4 regions of the Alistipes dispar genome follow, and region 1 is predicted to be linked to each of the others. Evidence: riboswitches for the same ligand, from Rfam matches in the RefSeq annotation. Region 1 holds a riboswitch; each other region holds the start of a gene.
What was found. Region 1 has a riboswitch for cobalamin ahead of FME97_RS01190 (anaerobic ribonucleoside triphosphate reductase). Riboswitches for the same ligand answer to the same signal wherever they lie in the genome.
Positions count from the first base shown of each region.

Region 2: it holds a riboswitch for cobalamin, as region 1 does, so the genes downstream of both, FME97_RS12035 (DUF5074 domain-containing protein) here and FME97_RS01190 (anaerobic ribonucleoside triphosphate reductase) in region 1, are expected to answer to the same signal.
Region 3: it holds a riboswitch for cobalamin, as region 1 does, so the genes downstream of both, FME97_RS08855 (DUF5074 domain-containing protein) here and FME97_RS01190 (anaerobic ribonucleoside triphosphate reductase) in region 1, are expected to answer to the same signal.
Region 4: it holds a riboswitch for cobalamin, as region 1 does, so the genes downstream of both, FME97_RS08830 (hypothetical protein) here and FME97_RS01190 (anaerobic ribonucleoside triphosphate reductase) in region 1, are expected to answer to the same signal.

Region 1 is NZ_AP019736.1:215,190-219,842, forward strand. It holds gene FME97_RS01190 (anaerobic ribonucleoside triphosphate reductase) at 1-1,485, opposite strand, end outside; cobalamin riboswitch at 1,536-1,735, opposite strand; gene FME97_RS01195 (TIGR03905 family TSCPD domain-containing protein) at 1,855-2,103, shown strand; gene FME97_RS01200 (GlsB/YeaQ/YmgE family stress response membrane protein) at 2,188-2,445, shown strand; tRNA gene FME97_RS01205 (tRNA-Gln) at 2,797-2,867, shown strand; gene FME97_RS01210 (thioesterase family protein) at 3,014-3,388, opposite strand; gene FME97_RS01215 (DUF4294 domain-containing protein) at 3,518-4,093, shown strand; gene FME97_RS01220 (hypothetical protein) at 4,099-4,653, opposite strand, start outside.
Region 2 is NZ_AP019736.1:2,885,128-2,889,780, forward strand. It holds gene FME97_RS12035 (DUF5074 domain-containing protein) at 1-1,487, opposite strand, end outside; cobalamin riboswitch at 1,679-1,902, opposite strand; gene FME97_RS12040 (sensor histidine kinase) at 2,082-3,806, opposite strand; gene FME97_RS12045 (sensor protein KdpD) at 3,808-4,653, opposite strand, start outside.
Region 3 is NZ_AP019736.1:2,101,832-2,106,484, forward strand. It holds gene FME97_RS08850 (TonB-dependent receptor) at 1-1,377, opposite strand, end outside; gene FME97_RS08855 (DUF5074 domain-containing protein) at 1,392-2,459, opposite strand; cobalamin riboswitch at 2,578-2,789, opposite strand; gene FME97_RS08860 (ArnT family glycosyltransferase) at 2,808-4,562, shown strand; gene FME97_RS08865 (GtrA family protein) at 4,637-4,653, shown strand, end outside.
Region 4 is NZ_AP019736.1:2,095,695-2,100,347, reverse strand. It holds gene FME97_RS08845 (ABC transporter substrate-binding protein) at 1-384, shown strand, start outside; gene FME97_RS08840 (adenine nucleotide alpha hydrolase) at 397-1,107, shown strand; gene FME97_RS08835 (cob(I)yrinic acid a,c-diamide adenosyltransferase) at 1,119-1,655, opposite strand; gene FME97_RS08830 (hypothetical protein) at 1,652-2,023, opposite strand; cobalamin riboswitch at 2,459-2,655, opposite strand; gene FME97_RS08825 (DUF2284 domain-containing protein) at 2,742-3,314, shown strand; gene FME97_RS08820 (TrpB-like pyridoxal phosphate-dependent enzyme) at 3,616-4,653, shown strand, end outside.

The DNA.
Region 1 (4,653 bases):
CCGCGGCAGGTTCATCGAGGTGAACGAGAGGTTGCCGCGGCCCCACGAGGTCTTCTCGCCGTGCAGGTCCTCGAAGACGCGCGTGCGGCAGCCCATCGTGGCCACCTCGTAGCGGAAGCGGTCCGGGTCGTCGATGCGCCACTTCTCATGGCGGTTGAACGGCGCGTCGAGGAACATGAAGTTGGGGAACAGCGCCACCGAGGTCGTGCGGCACGCCTCGACGAGCAGGTCGAAATTCGGCGTCCGGAACCGGATTTCGCCCGCCAGCGCCTTGTCGAAATCCCGGACGGCCGCCCGATAGTCTTCCTCGCACCACGAAACGCCCTCCTTGACCTTGAAAATCTGAATCGGGAAGACGGGCACTTCGCCGTGCCCCAGCCCCTCGACCGTGGCGGAGAGCAGTTCGCGGATCACCATGCGCCCCTCGGGCGAAAAGTCCGTGCCGTAGTTCACCGAACTGAAAACCACCTGATTGCCGCCGCGAGAGTGCATCGTATTGAGGTTGTGGATGAATCCCTCCATCGCCTGATGCGTCTCCTTGCGCGTGGCCTTGTAGGACTGTTCCCAGATACCGCGCAGCTCCTTGTCCGAAAGGCCGATCCCCGCATCGGCGAGGGCCCCGCCCAGCGCGGCGATCCGCTCGTCGGAGAGCTCGATCGTCGGGAGATGTTCGGCGCAGAGTGTTTTGAGCCGTCCGCGGTCCGGCTCCCCGGCCCCTCTGAGCACGCAAAGGAACGACACCGTATCGACGACATGCTTGCGGAAGGTCTTCAGTACGCCCGGAGCCATGAAACGGTCGAAGGCCGGAATCGACTGCCCGCCGTGCTGTTCGTTCTGGTTGGTCTGGAAGACGATCGTGGCCAGTGTGGCGTAGCTCTGGATCGACTGCGGCGTGCGCACCGAACCGTTCTTGGTGGAGAAGCCGCGCCGATAGATGTCCTCCAGATCGTACTGGATGCAGGTCGTGGTCTTCGTGGGATAGTAGTCCAGGTCGTGAATATGTATGTCGCCATCGCGGTGAGCGCGGCCGTGGCGCACGCCCACGAGGTACTTCAGCGCATAGTCCTTCGTGATCTCCGAAGCGAAGGTCATCATCTGCCCGGCGGGCGTGTGCGACGACATGTTGGCGTTCGAGAGGTTGATGTCGTTCTTCTCCACCGTCACGATTCCGTCCATGACCCCCTTGATCGACGAACGGCGGTCGCGCTCGACGTTGCGCCACTCGCGGTAGATGATATAGCGTTTGGCGATCGAGGGATTGAGGCGCATCAGCCGCTCCTCGACCATGTCCTGAATCTCCTCGACCGAAATCTCGTTCTTCGAAATCGCTCCGGCGACCTCCGCCGCCACACGGGCGATGGTCTGCTCCTCGTCCGTGATGCCGCCCGCACGGTAGGCTTTCGTGATGGCGCGGACGATCTTCTCCAGCGAGAAAGGCTCCGTCTTGCCATCACGTTTGATGATGGAAATCTGTGCGTAATCCATTGTAAACGAATATATGTGTTTCACAATAGGCCCCGTTTCCCCGCAGGACCGGACATTGCTGCGCGGAGGCAGGTCTTCTGACTCGCGCCGATCCGCAGACGCCTTCCCGCTCCCCGCAGGGAACAGTGGCTCGAGACGTGTCTGCGGCCTATGACGCTTACAGCAGCGGGAACTGTCCGGGATTCGCACCCGGTTCCCTCTTATCCCTCCGTCCGGCGGACGAAGGGAAACCTCCGCAAGGACAAAGGTCCGCAGAATCCGGAGCAATTCAAAGCCCCCGGCACAGAAGTTTTCAACATTTTGTGAAAGATTCCGCCCGTCTTCCCCCGCATTGCGCTATCTTTGCGCCGCAAACGACAATTACGACTCATGATCCGGAAAATATCCTACACCTGCCGGGGAACCTGCTCCCGGCAAATCGACATCGAACTCGACGGAGAGACGATCCGCAGCGTCGTCTTCACGGGCGGCTGCCACGGCAACACGCAGGGCATCGCGGCGCTCGTCAGCGGCATGCGGGCCGAAGAGGCCATCGCACGGCTCGAAGGCATCGACTGCCGCGGCAAGGGAACTTCGTGCCCCGATCAGTTGGCCTGCGCGCTGAAAACGGCGCGCTGACGCGGCGGACGCGCACCGCGGCCCGGAACCGCAGGCGGGTACGGATTTTGCACTCGGTCTTCACGTCACAAAAAACGAAAGACTATGTATTTCCTATGGTATCTGCTTATCGGGCTGGCGGCCGGATGGATCGCCAACCTGCTGGTCAAGGGCAGCGGCTCGGGCCTTATCGTCAATCTGATCGTCGGACTCATCGGCGGCGTGCTGGGAGGCTGGCTGCTCTCGCTCTTCGGACTCGTGGCGGCGGGCACGCTGGGCAGTCTCGTCACGGCCGTCATCGGGGCGATCGTGCTGCTCTGGATCGCAGCGCTCGTCTCGCACCGTAAAGCGCGCAAGGCATGAGACCGCGGCGCGACGACCGGGAGGCGCCGGGAGACGACGGAGCTCCTCGCCGGACGCATCGACGACGCGACGTCGTGCGGACCGGCCGCACCGGAGCACGTGCCGGACGGCCGGGACCCGGAAAGGAATCCGGACGGGAGGCGGGGACGCCGCAGTCCGGAGCGCACCGCGGCGATCCGCCGCGGAATTTCCTCTCCGGAGAGACCCGCGGCTCCGGAGAGACCCGCGGCCGGACGATCCGGAAAATGCGGCGGACGACAGACAATCAGCCAGCGTAAAAGATAATCTGCCCGCACAAAATTGGATATTGGGATTTTTTACGTATCTTTGTGCCGCTTTCGAGCGAATGTTTGAGCTGTGGTGTAATGGTAACACAGCAGATTTTGGTTCTGTCGTTCTGGGTTCGAATCCCGGCAGCTCAACACGAAAGGGAGAGGTCCGCGAGGACTTCTCCCTTTCGCATTTCCGCACGTAACCGGCGGCCGCCCCGCCCTTTCCGCGGAGGACGGGGAAGCCTCCGCGGAAAGGGCGGCGGGAAACCGCTCCGGATCCCGAGGATCCGGCCGGGTCACTTCACCCTGGACATGAATTTCGCGCGGTCCACCACAAAACGCACGTGAACCCCCTCGCCGATCATTCCTTCGGCATCGCGGGCCCCGACGTTGAAGGTCAGCTTGCGCCCCTCCGCCTCAGCGAGGATGGCCGTGGCCGTGATCTCGGCCCCGAGCCCCGAGGGCTTGATATGGGTCACGTTCATCTCGGCGCCCACGGTGGTCGCCCCTTCGGGCAGCGCGGCGGCCACGGCCCGCATCGCGGCGTTCTCCATGAGGGCCACCATCGCGGGGGTGGCGAATACTTCGAGGTCGCCCGAACCCATCGCAACGGCCGTATTGCCGGCCGTTACGGTCGTCGTGCTCCGGGCGGAAAGTCCCTTTTCCAACATACGCTCTCTCTTTTCGGTGTTACGTCAAACGATTTTTGAATTACCTTTGCCTCCGAACCGTATCCGCTCCGGCGGCGCCCTGTGCATTCGGGATGCGCAGGATGCGCAAAGGTAACGATTTTTCCGATCATGAAGAAACGGCTGGCCCTTCTCCTCGTCGCATGCACGGCAGCGCTCTCCGGAGCGCTGGCGCAGGGCGGCCGCGGCTTCCTCAGACAGGAGTGGATCGTCGAACGGGGCGACTCGATCCCGCTCGTGCACATCCTTCCGGTCTGTATCTTCGACCGTCCGGCGGACCTGCGCCGATATCAGAAACTGGTGCGGGCCGTCAAACGCGTCTATCCCGTGGCCAGGGCCGCCCGCGCCAAGATGGCCGAAATGGAGGGCGAACTGCTCCGCCTGCCGGACAGAAAGGCGCAGAAAGCCTATATCCGGGAGGTCTATCGCCAGATCAAGGAGGAATACACCCCCGTGGCCAAACACATGACCCGCACCGAAGGGCGCGTGCTGCTCAAGCTCATCGACCGCGAGACGGACTATACGGCCTACGAGGTGCTGCGCGAATTCCGCGGCGGATTCGTGGCCGGATTCTGGCAGGGCGTGTCGCGCATCTTCGGACAGAACCTCAAGTCGGAGTACGACAAGGAGGGTGAGGACCGGATCATCGAGCAGATCGTCGTCTATTACGAAGCCGGACTGCTGTAAAACAGTCAGAACGTCAGGGCAAGGCCGCCGCTGAGGCCGACAAACGAGCGGTGCGGCGGACCAAGCACCCGGTCAGGGCGCGGTATCCCCTCATCGAAACTGCGCGTCAGGTAGTAATGGTAGGTGAAGTCGATGAATAGACGGACACGGCCGATCGGCAGATTCAACCGTCCTCCCGCATCCGCCGTACAGACAAATCGTTGCCGGATGTCATACAAGCCCTCGTCCTGCGAATGGATCGGGCCGAAGAGCAGGCCGGGCGTCAGGCCCGCATGCAGTTCGAACACCGAAGGAACCTCCGGCACGAAGGTTTCGAAAAGGATCCGGCCGACGGAGGGGGCCGCCATATCACGGTCCGGATACCAGGTCCCGTTGTAATAACAGCCGTCGGGCGATGAGGTCGGCATGCGCCGCACGCCCGAGCGCCAGGAGAACTGCAACGGAACAGAGGCGTACTGTCCGTCGTGCAGGGGCGAGGTAAAGAGGTTGAGCCCCGTACGCAGGCCGATGTTGCGGTAGTTGTAGGCGGCAAAATCCATGGCCGCATACTGCATGGCCTG
Region 2 (4,653 bases), 290 kb from region 1:
AAATAGATATTGCCGTCGGCGCCCTTGACGACACCTTTGACCTGACGGCCTTCGTAAGTAATCCGCTTCTCGACGGCATCCGTCGCCGGATCGACGATGACCAGACTGTGGCCGCATCCGGCAAAAAGCTTGCCGCGGGAGAGGACCATGCGGGTCTTGACGGCCCCTTCGGTGGAGAACGCCCCGAAAGTACCCTCCACCGTGGCGCCCACCTCGACGGAACCGTCGCCCAGCGTCAGCGCGCAGATGCCCGACGTGGCTTCCATGCCCGACTCGGAATACTGCACATAGGCCTTCGTCGGACTGACGACCACCAGATGCTGCGGCCATGTATCCTTGCCCTCGGGAGTTTTGATAACCAGCGGATCGGCATACTCCATGCGCATCGTCCGGGCGTCGCAGACGACGAACCGTCCGGCCCCGTTCATCGAACCGCCGTTCTGCGTAAGCAGGTAAATCCGGTCGTTGGCCATGAACATATCCTGCACGACATTGCCGATCTCCTTGCCGCCGTTGGCCTGCTCGAACACCTCCTCGTACTCCTTGCCGGACTTGTCGTACCAGACCAGCATGCCGTTGGCCGAGGTCATGTTGCCCTCGCAGACGACGAACGTGCCTCCGGCGTCCGTGAAATCCACCGAAGCGCACACCTCGGCCGAAGCGAACACCGTCTCGCCCGTGGCGCGGATACCGATCAGCGTGACGATGCCGCCGGCATACGAAACGCCATCCGAAGCGGCCGGAGCCTTCAGCGTGACGCTCCTGCCAGCCAGATCGAACGATGCCGTCCACCCTTCGGGGACGTTCATGAAATCGGCCGTGGTCACGTCGGCCACACGCAGCGACAGCGTCCTCCGCTCCCCGAAACCGAACACGAAGCAACCGCGGCCGTCCTCCGACTGCACGAAACCGAACACGGCCCCGGTCTTCGGTATGACGATCGTCTGCCCGTCGGTCAGTTCGAAAACGACCTCGGTCTCCCCGTCGGTCACCGACCTGAAGAAGGCGTCGCCGTCCTTGCCCGAGGCTTTGACCTCCTTGCCCGAAGCGTCCTCTACACGCACGCCGTCAACGGTCCAGTACCCCTCGGCATCCACCGCCAGCTCGGGCGCCTCGCCCGATACGGGAATCCTGTTCCCCTCGTCGTCCGTCAGGAAATTACCCTTGCCGCCGAGGGTCCAATAGTAAACGCCCTCGACGCGGTCGATACCGATGACCGGGGCGTCTGCCCCGTCGGCGATCGTCACCGAAGTCTTGTCGCTGAAGACGATCGTGCACCCCTCGTCGGTCTCGACGACCTCCGAGATCGTCTTGTTCTTCTCCAGCGCATCGACGACCGTCCGCAGCGAGGAGACCTTCTCGTTGAGCGCCGCCAGTTCGTTCCTGATCCCGTCGATTTCCGCCCAAAGGTCGTCGTCGTCATACGAACAGCTCCACGTCGCCATGCCGAGCATGGCGAGCATCAGAAGTGTAACCAGTTTTCTCATTCCTTCCGTTTTTTAAGTTTGACATATCCGATAAAAAAATCAGCCGCATCCTCCTGGCAGGATACGGCGGAAAATTCAAAACGGACATTCGCACACCTCCGAAATTTCGCGTTTCGCGACCGGGACGGGCCGGACGGCAGGGGGAAAATCGCTGTTCTGATTCTCGCCCGTAGTCCCGCAGGCAACAAATCCTCTGTAAAATGCGAAAGGCAGGTCTTCTGACTCGTTCCGGTTCCGCGCCTTCCCGGCCGCGCCTGCGGCCAGTGGCAAAGATTGCGAAACCTCTCGTGCTCCTTCACGGAGCGGAAACTCACAGCAACGGGTATTGTCGCAGACTTTCACTGCGTTCCCTTTTCATTCCCCGCCGCGGCCCGTCGCCGGGTGCGGAAAGGAAACCTTTGCGAAGACAAACATAGGCTAAAAAAACGAATCCGACAAGATTTTTCCGATTTTTTTCATCGCTCCGGCCGCAGAGGCCCGGCACGGCGTTCCGCGCCGCCGTGCGGCAGGGGAGGGATGCACCGCGCGCCGCCCGCAAAAAACGCCGCCGGCTTTGTGCCGGCGGCGCCACCAAAAATAACACCAAAATCCGGATCAGGCCGGAAGGGAGATCGTAAAGCGACTGCCCTTGCCGATCTGGCTGTCCACGGTGATCGTGCCGCCGTGCGCTTCGACGAACTCCTTCGAAATAGCCAGTCCCAGACCGCTGCCCTGCACCTTCGTGCCGGGAACGCGGAAATAGCGTTCGAAGATGCTCTTGTGGTAGCGCGGGTCGATTCCCCGGCCGAAATCCTGCACGTAGATATTCACGACCTTGTCCTGCTGGCAGGCTCCCACGATGATGCGCGAATTTTCGGGCGAGTGGTGAATGGCGTTCGACAGGAGGTTCGTCACCACCCACGCGATCTTCTCGTTATCGACGAAGAGTTTCGAAATCTTCTCGGGGTATTCCACCTCCACGAAGCAGTGGAACCGCTCGGCGAGCACCTGCGTCGCATGCACGGCGTAGTCGATCAGCTCGATCGGCTTGACGATCTTGGGCATCAGTTTCAGCTTGCCCGACTCGACCTGCGTCATGTTGAGCAGCTCTCCCGTGATGTTGAGCAGCCGGTCGCTGCTGTCCTTAATGCTCGTTATCAGCGCCTTCTGCTCGTCGTTGAGCGAACCCAGCCGGTTGTCGCCGAGCAATTGGAGGCTCATCAGGATCGACGAAATGGGCGTCTTCATCTCGTGCGAGACGGTGGAGATGAAATTCGTTTTCGCCGAATCCAGCTCCTTGTAGCGCGTCACGTTGTTCAGGATGATCACGTTGCCGATGAACTGCTTCCGCTGCCCGCCGACCGGAACGATATGGAGCGGGATGTTCTCCATCTGGAAATAGCTCTCCTTGTTGTCGGCGTAGATCTTCAGCGGCTCCTTCTGTCCTTCGTCCTCCTTCGGTTCGGAGTAGAGCTCGCGGATCAGCCTCCGCAGCAGATCGTTGTTCAGAGCCACCTCCGCGGCCTTGCGGCCGATCACTTCGCCGCGCTTCAGATTCAGGATCGTGCACGCCTCGTCGTTCATGAAGAGGATGTTGCGCTCCGAATCCAGTCCGACGATCGGTTCGTGGAGGCTGTTCACGATCCCCTCGATGCGCTTCTTTTCGATCATGAGCGAATCGAGCGAACTGCGGCGGTATTCCGAGAGTTTGCAGGCCATGTCGTTGAACGACTCGGCCACCTCGCGGAACTCGCGGTTGCCCCCGAAGTCGAGCCGCTCCTCGTAGTTGTGGTTGGCGATCTCCGTGATGCCCCGCTTGAGCTTGTCGATCGGGCGCAGGATCACCGCCGGGAACTGCACGAGGAAGGCCGCGGCGAGCACTACGCAGAGGACCGCCATGACCGTCAGCCACCACACGGCGTCGGCCGCACGCGCCTCCATCTCGGAACTTTTCATGCGGATCGAAGCCATGTTGAGGTCCATGATCCGGTAGAGGTCGCTGCGGACGAGCCTTATCCGGTCCGGAGTCACCGTGTCCGTGAGGGCCGCGATGCGGCGGCCGAGCGACGCCGTGGCCTCGCTCTCGTCCACCTCCGTGATGTTCTGCCGCTGCAGGCTGAGGCTGCGGATGAGCGTCGCCCGCGACGAGGAATCCTGCGAGAGGCGGTCCAGCGACCGGAGCATCTCCTCGGCGTAATGCACCGAGTTGTAGTTGTCCGCGAGAATGTTCCCGGACGCGGCGGAGAGTTGCCGCACGTAACCGACGGAGAGTCCTCCGAGCAGCAGAATCAGGACGAACAACACGCCGATTCCCAATGTCAATCTGTATCGTAGGTTCATATCACGACAAAATGATTAAGTCGATGTTCATGCCCGCCAGCCGGTTGAGCAACCGGCGCATCCGCGCGGCCGTCACGAGCAGCGAGAGGAGTTTGAAACGGGGTTTGCTGATGCATACCAGGCTGATCTTGCGGGAAATGGCCACGTCCGCGACCGCCTCGACAAAATGATTCGAATGCACGCGCATCACCTCGCCGCCCAACTCCGCGGCCAGATCGAAGTTGTTGATCAGGTAACGCTGGTTGGCCAGCGGAATCCGGTCGGTGCTCTCCCTGTCGCTCTGCACGTAGAGCACGAGAAAGCCCGCATTGAGGTGCGTGGCCATGCGCGCCGTCTTGCGGATCAGTCGCCGGGCGCGCTTCTCGCTGCTGTCGATCACGGCCAGCAGACGGTCGCTAAGCTGGGCCGGCTTCTCGATCACTTCGTTCTCGACCTTCTTCTCCACACGCAGCGCGACCTCCTTCAGCGCCAGTTCGCGCAACTGGAGGATGTTCTCCTGCCGGAAAAAGTTGTTGAGCGCCGTGGGGACCTTTTCGGGCTTGTAGATCTTGCCCGCCTTGAGCCGGGCGATCAGTTCGTCGGCCGTCAGGTCGATATTGACCACCTCGTCCGCCATGGCCAGCACGCTGTCCGGCACGCGCTCGTGCACCTCGATGCCGGTGATCTCCTGCACCTGCTCGTTCACGCCCTCGATATGCTGGATGTTGATGGCCGAAATGACGCTGACGCCTGCATCGAGAATCTGCATCACGTCCTGCCACCGCTTGGAGTTGATGCTGCCCTCGATATTGGTGTGGGCCAGTTCGTCCACGACGACGATCTCGGGATGCAGGTTGATGACGCCCTG
Region 3 (4,653 bases), 1.1 Mb from region 1:
CGACACGGAGGCTTTCGCCACGACGTTGCCGCGCTTCGAGAGCAGGTAGTCGGCGAAGAGGGCCGGAACCGTGGCCCATTTCGTGCCGTAGAGCTGTTCGCGCAGGACGGCCGACAGGCCGAGCCGCTCCGCGGGCCGCCATTTGGCCGACACGGCGGCGTCGATCTCGACGCGCCCCTGGTCGTAGCCCACGATCGCCTTGTCGCCCTGCTGCAGGACGATGTTCTTGTCGGCGCTCCGGACGAAGTGCTGGTGCAGCGCGATGTCGGCCGTGAAGAGCCACTCGTCTCCCACGGCGTATTCTCCCGCCGCCTGCCCGTAGAAGGTGTCGATCCTGCTTCGGGAGCGGGTCATGGAGGTCATGATGCCGTTGCCCGGGTCGCGGCGGTAGTCGTAGGCCATCCATGTATGGATGTATCCGGCCTTCGCGCCGACCTTCCAGTCGCGGCGCAGGCGGTCCCACGAGAGGACGCTGCGGAGCGTGTGCTCCCGCTGGCGGTTCTCGAACCGGGTGTCGTCGGCGTAGTCGGTCGTCAGCAGCGGCAGTTCGCGGTTCGAGTTGATGTACCAGGCATTCAGTCCGAAGCGGTCGCCGCGGCCGGTGTTGTAATAGATCTCCTGCAGCACGTGCACGTCGTCGAACGCGCCGCTCTTGTTCCGCTCCACCGGATAGTACGACCCGACGATGTTCATCTCCTCGTCGTAGATGTTCTCCTTCTTGTCGCGGTTGCGGTATTTGTAGTCGTTCCGCGAGGACTGGTAAACGGCTCGGGTCGATACCTGCCAGTGCTCGTCGCCCCACGTGAGACGCAGGAACTCGTCGAAGGTGCGGTACATGCCGATTCCCTGGATGTATTGCAGGCCGAATCCGTCGGCGGCGGCCGGTGCGGTCGAGAGCTTCACCACGCCGCCCAGCGCCCCGCCCGCCTCATTGACCGACGACGTGCCGTGCAGCAGCGAGGCGTCGTCGATGAAATACGACGGGATCATCGAGAAGTCGGTCATGCCGAGCATCGGGTTGTTGATGCGCATTCCGTTCCACGTCACCTGCGTATGCGAGGGTCCTGTGCCGCGGAACGAGACCGTCGAGAGCGTCGCCCGGCCGTACTGCTTGACGAAGAGCGGGGAGTTGAACGTCAGCACGTCGGCGATCGACAGGGCGATGTTCTCCTTGAGTGTCACCGAGTCGAACGTCGTCCGTTCGACGCCGATCTCCTTCATCGGCCGCCGGCCCCAGATCGGAACCTCGCGGATGGCTATGTTCCGCTCGGGCCGGGCCTCCGCGGCGGCCTCCTGCGGCGGCTGCGCGCCGCCCTGGGCATGGAGCGCCGCCGGAAACAGCAGCGCCGCGACTATCCGAACCGTCGTCTTTCTCATACTTCCTGTATCCGTTATTTCCAGCAGAATGCGCCGGGGATGATTCCCACATAGAACCGGTCGATCTGTTCGCCCTCGGCCGTATAGCGATAGACGATACCCTGCTGCTGGTAGTCGATGGCGTCGGCCACATAGACGTCGCCGTTGTGCGGATCGACCGTCAGTCCGTAGTATTTCGTGTCGCGGTACTCGATGAAGGGGCGCACCGGCACGCGCTCCTCCTCCACCTGCATCCGCCAGATGTCCCTGTTGATCCAGTAGAGCGTGTCGCGCGTTCCGTTGAGCTGCACCTCCGAGGGCCAGTCGCCCAGCTTGAACCGGAACTGCTTCTCGACCTCGAACGTCGCCGCGTCGATGCGGTAGAGCGACGGGGCTTCGTAGCCGTAGGGCGACCCTTCGTAGCCGCCGTCGGTGATCGTCCACAACTTGTGGTTCTTGTCCATCACGAGCGACGTGGGCTGGATGCCGACCGTCAGTTCGTCCACCACCTCGTCGGTCTCGGTGTCGATCTTCAGGATGCGGTTCTGGTACGACCAGCAATTGACATAGACGTACTTGCCGTACTGCACCATCTGCTCCGTGGAGCCCGATTCCATCGTCATTCCGGGGCACTCGATGTAGCCCGTGATCTCGTAGCGTTTGGGATTGACGATGAAGATGCGGTTGTCCCAGATCTGCGTCACGTAGGCCTTTTCGTCCGAAAGGAAGTGGATGTAGCGCGGCGAGGTGAGGTCCGTGATGCGTCCCACCTCCCGGAAGGTGTCGATGTCGATGGCGAAGATGACGTGCGAATTGTTCACCACGATCCAGCCCACGCCGTCGCGGACGGTCATCGACTGCGCCACGTCGCCCAGCTTGAAGCCGTTGGCGCGGAAGAAAACCTCGTTCTCCACCCGTTTGGTCTTGGGGTCGTAATAGGAGAGCGTGGCGTTGCCGTACTGGAAATTTCCCTCGTTGGTGACGAACAGTCCCCGCCCCGAGGCCGAGAACTCCTCCGTCGTGCCGTAGTCCCACTTCATGCAGCCCGTGAGCAGCATGAGGCAGCCTGCGGCCGGGAGTGTGTATCGTATGATCCGTTTCATGTTCCGCAAACCGTTCGTTCGGTACGGCGGCGCGCCGGCGGGGCGGCGGGACGGTAGGGAGGGGAGACCGGAGAACGGTGCGCTCCGACGATCCGATTCCGACCCGAAACCCGCGGGTGCAAATCCGTACGGCAAGGCAGGTCTTCTGACTCGTCCCGTCCGCCGCGCCTTCCCGGTCTGTCCCAGTGGCAAAGAGTGCGGCAAAACAGTTTCTCCCCGCAGGGGAGGGGACTTACAGCAGCGAGCACTGCTCCGGATTCTCACCGGATTCCCTTTTCATCCGCGCCGCGGAGAACGGCCGGCGCGAAAACCTTGCGACCGCAAAGGTAGGGAAAAATTCGGAATATTTTGCTACCTTTGCGGTCCGATATGAAGGAGTCGCTCAAAAGATCGTTCGCCTCGCTCGGGGCCGACGGGCTCGTTGCCCTGTGGCTCGGGGTGTGGTGGTGCGCCAACCTGATCGAGGCGGGCTGCACGGAGCTGGCCAACGACGAGGCCTATTACCACATGTTCGCCCAGCGGCTCGCATGGGGCTATTTCGACCATCCGCCCGTGACGGCGCTGCTCGTGTGGCTCGGGGAGCGGCTCTTCGGCGGCGAGCTGGGCGTGCGGTTCTTCTTTACCGTGTTGCAGCCGCTCTATCTCTGGGCGTTGTGGAGGCTCGTCCGTCCGGCGGATGCCGTGCGGCGCGATGCGACGCTGTTCGTCATGCTTTCGGCCTCGACGCTCCTGTTGCAGCTCTACGGCTTTATCGCCGTGCCCGACGGGCCGCTGCTGGCTTCGTCGGCGGTTTTCCTGTGGACGTTCCGGAACTTCTCGGAGGGCCGCCGCCTCGCATGGCTCTGGATGGGTGCGGCGATCGCGCTGATGGCTTACAGCAAATACCACGGCGCCCTGGTGCTGCTCTTCGCCCTGGCGGCCAATCCGCGGCTCTTCGCCCGCCCGGCGCTCTACGCTTCGGGAGCGGTCGCCGCCGTGCTGCTCGTGCCGCACCTCGTGTGGCAGTACCACCACGACTGGGCTTCGTTCATCTACCACCTCTCGGCGCGCAACTCGGTTTTCCGTCCGGGCTACGTCGTCGAGTTCCTCGCCAACATGCTGGTGGTTTTCAATCCCTTCCTCGTGCCGATCTACGTGCAGGCATGGCGGAAGACGCGGCCGCAGTCGGCCGTCGGCCGGGCGCTGAAACTGCTGCCCGCGGCCTTCATCGGCTTTTTCCTCCTCTCGTCGCTGCGCGGCTACGTGCAGCCGCAGTGGGTGATCGTCTCGGTCTTCGGACTGATCTATGTCGCCTTCGCCTATGTCCGCCGCCATCCCCGCACGCGGCGGTACGCGATGGCAGCCGGCGGTGCGACCCTGCTGCTCGTCGCCGCCGTGCGTGTCGAGATGATCTTCAATCCGCTGGGACTCCGTTTCGAGGTCTTCGACAATTCCGAGAGCTACGGCGCCATCGCCGCCGAGGCGCAGGGCCGTCCGGTCGTTTTCCGCCACGGCTACGCCGTCGCGGCCAAATACGCTTTCTATACGGGCGGCGAAGCCTATTGCCAGCCCAATATCCGCTATCGTACGCACCAATGGCAGTTCCGCGACGACGACTCGCGTTTCGCGGGCCGCGAAGTGCTCGTCGAGTGTCCCCCCCCCGGGATAGCCGACACGACCGGACGCGTGCGGACCGTCCGGCTGGCGAACGGGCGCAGCTTCACGTGGTTCGTCGATCCGGATTTCCGCCCCGTGCGCAAGGTCGGCGTCACGATCGGAGGAATGCCCCGGCGCGTCGCTGCGGGCGATACGCTGCGGCTCCGGCTGTGCTTTTCGAATCCTTACGATTATGCGATCCGTGTGGGCATGGAGCCGCAGGGCGTGCGGCTGTCGATGCTCTGGAAGCACGGCCGCTTCCGCGTCGAGGAGTTCCCGCTGGAGGACCGTTTCACGATTCCGGCCGGCGGCGAGGTGTCGCACGAGGTGATCTTCCCCGTGCCGCAGCGGCTCTCCGGCGCGCAGTTCGAGGCGGGCTTCGCCCTGTGCCGCGAGGGCTATACCAACTGGTTCAACGGAAAACCCGTCCGGACGGAGGTCGCGGCGGCGGAATCCGGTAAAGAATGAAACCCGTCCCCCGGGAGGGACGACAATATGAGAACGGCGGGCGGTGTGCCGTCCGGTGAGAGAGTCAGTCAGTTATGATCGAACAGTTTTT
Region 4 (4,653 bases), 1.1 Mb from region 1:
GCCGAAAGCTACGTCGCACGCCTCATCGCCGATGCCGGAGGGGATTACATCTACAGGGAGAACACGTCGAACCGCTCGCTGCCCATCGACCTCGAGAAGGCTTACCTGCTGGCCTCCGGAGCCGACGTATGGATCAATGCCGGCAGTTTCCGGACGCTCGCGGAATTCCGCGCACGGCTGCCGAAATTCGCCGGCGTTCCCTGCGTCCGCCGGGGCGAGATCTACAACTGCGACCGGCGCACGAACGCCGCCGGAGGCAACGACTACTGGGAATCGGGCGTCGTGCGGCCCGACGTGGTGCTGCACGACCTGATCGCCGTATTCCATCCCGAAGCGCTCGATGCCGCCGACCGGGAGATGCATTATTATCGGAAACTCGAATAACTCCCGACCGAAATGACCAGACACAAGGCCGTCTTCAACTGGAGCGGCGGCAAGGACTCGGCGCACGCCCTCTGGCGGGCGATACGGTCGGAGCGCTACGAAATCGTCGCGCTGCTGACCACCGTCAATCGCTCGACGCTCCGTTCGACGATGCACGGCATCCCGACGGAGCTGCTCCGGGCGCAGGCCGACCGCATCGGCATTCCGCTCCACACGGTCGATCTCACGCCGAAGGGCGACATGGAGGACTATTCGGCGGCGATGGACCGCGCCGTGCGCCGTTACCGCGAAGAGGGCGTGACGCACTTCATCTTCGGCGACATCTTCCTGCACGACGTGCGCCGCTACCGCGAGGAGCGGCTCGCCCCTGCGGGCATCGAGGTCGTCGAACCGCTCTGGGGCGAGAGTTCGGAGCAGGTCATGCGCGGTTTCCTCTCGTCGGGACTCAGGACCGTCGTCGTGACGACGATGGCCGACGGGCTGGGAGCCGAAGCCATCGGCCGGGAGATCGACGCCGCCTTCGTCGCTTCGCTGCCCGCAGGGACCGACCCCAACGGCGAGAACGGCGAATACCACACCTTCTGCTACGACGGCCCGATCTTCCGCGAAGCCGTCCCGTTCTGGCTCGGAAAGCCTTTCGCACAGAGCTACGACATCCGCCTCGACGACGGATCGGTACGCACCTACGGCTACTGGTTCGCCGACCTCCAGGCGGCCGAATGACGGCGGGGAGGTCAGCGGTCGATGCCGTCGCGCGAAAGGACGCCCTGCGCATAGTAGTGCTTCACCTCGCGCATCTCGGTCACCAGATCGGCCGCGGCGATCAGCTCCTGCGGGGCATAGCGCCCCGTCAGCACCGCTTCGGTCTGCGGCGCCCGGGCGGCGAGCGCCTCCAGCACTTCGCCGACGGACAGCAGGCCGCAGTCGAGGGCGATGGACACCTCGTCGAGGACGACCACCCCGTACTCCCCGCCGGAAAGCGCTTCGGCACACCGCCTCAGCCCCTCCCGGGCCAGCTCCGCATCGACCGCCTCCGGCTGCCGGCCGATGAAACAGCCGCGGCCGAACCGCTCGATGCGCACGCGCCCCCATGCGGAGTCCGTACCGTCGAACAGCCGTGCGATCTTCGTCTCGTTGTAAGCCATCGACTTGACGAACTGCCCGATATACACGTTCTTCCCGGCACACAAGGCACGCACGGCAAGGCCGAAGGCCGCCGTGGTCTTCCCCTTTCCGTCGCCCGTATAGACATGGACCTGCCCCCGCGTCATGGCTCCACCCCTTCGTGCGCGCAGACGAGTCCCAGGCGGGTCTCGACGATGCGGGTCAGTTCGTACTCCAATGCCTCCTCCCCGGCTTCGCCGCTCACGGAGAAGAACCTCCCGGGCTGCGAGCAGTAGTGCACGGCGCTGAAATCGTCGGCGCAGGAGACCACGACGGCATCGACCGACGCCCCGTACCGCGCCATACGTCCGAAGAAGTCCAGCCGCTCCCCGTCGGTGCGCAGAAGCGGCTGCAACAGCATCTTCCGCCCGCCGCCCGCGACAAACTCCCCGAACGAACGGCAGAGTCCGAACCCGTACCGCCCGGCCAGACGCCGGACCTCCTCTTCGGGAATTCCATAGAAAACGATCTTCATAATCATCGCATTTAAAAAAAGGCGCGGCGACCAATCTCCCGAACCGATCCGTTATGGCAGTAACGCGTCCGTTTTCCCCCGCCGCGCCTTTTCGGGTTCATCCGAAGCCAGTACCAAAAGCTGCGCCGCCTGCACCCGGATGGACCCGGCCAGCGTGCAGACCGTGGCACGGTCCTCCCACGTTCCGTCGGAGGCTGTCCGCCCGGTCGGACAGGCCCGTGCCGGCGGATCGAAACACCCGGACAGCACGCCGATCGGCGAGCAGCAGTCGGGCCGGCAGCGGCAGGACGGCGGCCGGCGCTCCGCAGGCGATCCGGACATAACCGCCCGAAACGGGCATCGGCACGACCCGCGGCCGACGGTCCGAAGACCGAACGAAACACATACGAATGTCAATTCTTCGCCGAAACCGGAGGCCTAACCCACGAGAGCGACCGGCATCGAATCGATCTGGCAGGTCTTCTGACTCGCTCCCGTCCCGACGCCTTCCCGACCCCTCGCGGGTCAGTGGCCGAAGATATTCGGAACTCACGGAGCATCACAGCAGCGGGACTGTCCGGGATTTGCACCCGATTCCCTTTTCATTCCGTCCTCCGCAGGAGGAGCGGAACACCAGATCCGGAGACAAAGATAGCGGTTTCCCGCGAAAAAGGCAAAAGGCAGGAAAATAATTTTCGCTCCGCGCACCGATGCCCGCGGAAACGACTAATTTTGCCGCATGAACGCATCCGTCCGCTATACGGCCGAGGAATTCGCCGTCGAGCTTCCCGCCGCCGAATACGCCGCCCGCTTCCGCGACGCGGAACGCATCGCCGCCTATTGCCGCCGATGCCCCAACTACGGCCGCAGCTGGGGCTGCCCGCCCTTCGCGAAGGACCCCGCGGAGGAGTGGCTGCGGTACGGCACGGCGCTGCTCGTCGCCGCGAAGATCACGCCCCGCGAAGAGGGACTCCCCCTCGCCGAGGCCGGGAGGCTGCTCCGCCCCGAGCGCATCCAGATCGAAAGGAGGCTCCTCGCGCTGGAGCGCCGCTACGGCGGACGGGCATTCTCCTACGTCGGAAGCTGCCTCTACTGCCCCGAAGGAAGCTGCACCCGGCCGGAAGGGCTCCCCTGCCGCCATCCCGACCGGGTGAGGCCGTCGCTCGAAGCGTGCGGATTCGACATCGGCCGCACGACCTCCGAACTGTTCGGCATCGAACTGAAATGGGGCGCGGAGGGAAAGCTGCCCGAATACCTGACGCTCGTATGCGGTCTTTTCCACGACGCCGGGCATGTCGCGTGGAAGGAGTGACGGCCACCTATATATAATGCCGCACGGCGCAACCGGAATCGCCGGGAAACCCTTTTCGGAGAAAACAGCGAAAATCCTGCCGGAAAATTTGCATTTCCGGAACCGATTCCCTATATTTGCGAAAACATGATCCGAAATCTGAACATACAGGCCTGGTGGTGGCGCTCATTGACTCTCGTGAACAATGAGTGCGGTCCGGCGTATGTATAGGTCAGCAGGAATCCCGAGCCACAAGCCCGTTGTTTACGAAAGTGAACAGCGGGCTTTTCTTTTGCACAAAACCCTTAAAAATCCACGATAAATGAAAACGAAGAAATTCTGCCTGACCGAGCGTCAGATGCCCGCCCAATGGTACAACATCGTAGCCGACATGCCCAACCGGCCGCTGCCGCCGCTGCACCCCGTCACCCGGGAACCCGTCACCCGGGAGCAACTGTCGGCCGTTTTCGCCGAGGAGCTGATCGAACAGGAAATGTCCGTCGAACGGTTCATCGACATTCCCGAGGAGGTACAGGAGATCTACCGCATCTGGAGGCCGACGCCGCTGGTACGCGCCACCGGACTGGAGAAGGCGCTCGACACGCCGGCGAAAATCTACTTCAAGAACGAGAGCGTCTCGCCCGCCGGCTCGCACAAGCCCAACACGGCCGTACCGCAGGCCTACTACAACTACAAGCAGGGCATCCGCCGCCTCACGACCGAGACGGGCGCCGGACAATGGGGTTCGGCCATCGCCTTCGCGGGACGGCACTTCGGCATCGACGTCGAGGTTTACATGGTCCGCGTGAGCTACGACCAGAAACCCTACCGGCGGCTGATGATGCAGACCTGGGGCGCGCAGTGCTTCCCCTCGCCCTCGGACCGCACCGCCTCGGGCCGCGCCGCGCTGGCGAAGGACCCGGCCTGCTCGGGCAGCCTCGGACTGGCGATCTCGGAGGCCGTGGAGATGGCGCTGCAACACCCCGAAGACACGCGCTACTGCCTGGGCAGCGTACTGAACCACGTACTGCTGCACCAGACCGTCATCGGACAGGAAGCCGTCGCGCAGATGGAGATGGCCGATGCCGAGCCGGACGTGGTGATCGGCTGCTTCGGCGGCGGCAGCAACTTCGCAGGGCTGGCCTTCCCGTTTCTGAGAAAGAGGCTGACCGGCGGCAACCCGGTCCGCGTCGTGGCCGTCGAACCCGCCAGTTGCCCGAAACTCACGCGGGGAGCCTTCCGGTACGACTTCGGCGACGTGGCGGGATATACCCCCCTGATCCCGATGTACACGCTGGGGCACGACTTCCAGCCTTCGGACATCCACGCCGGCGGACTGCGCTACCACGGTGCGGGAGCC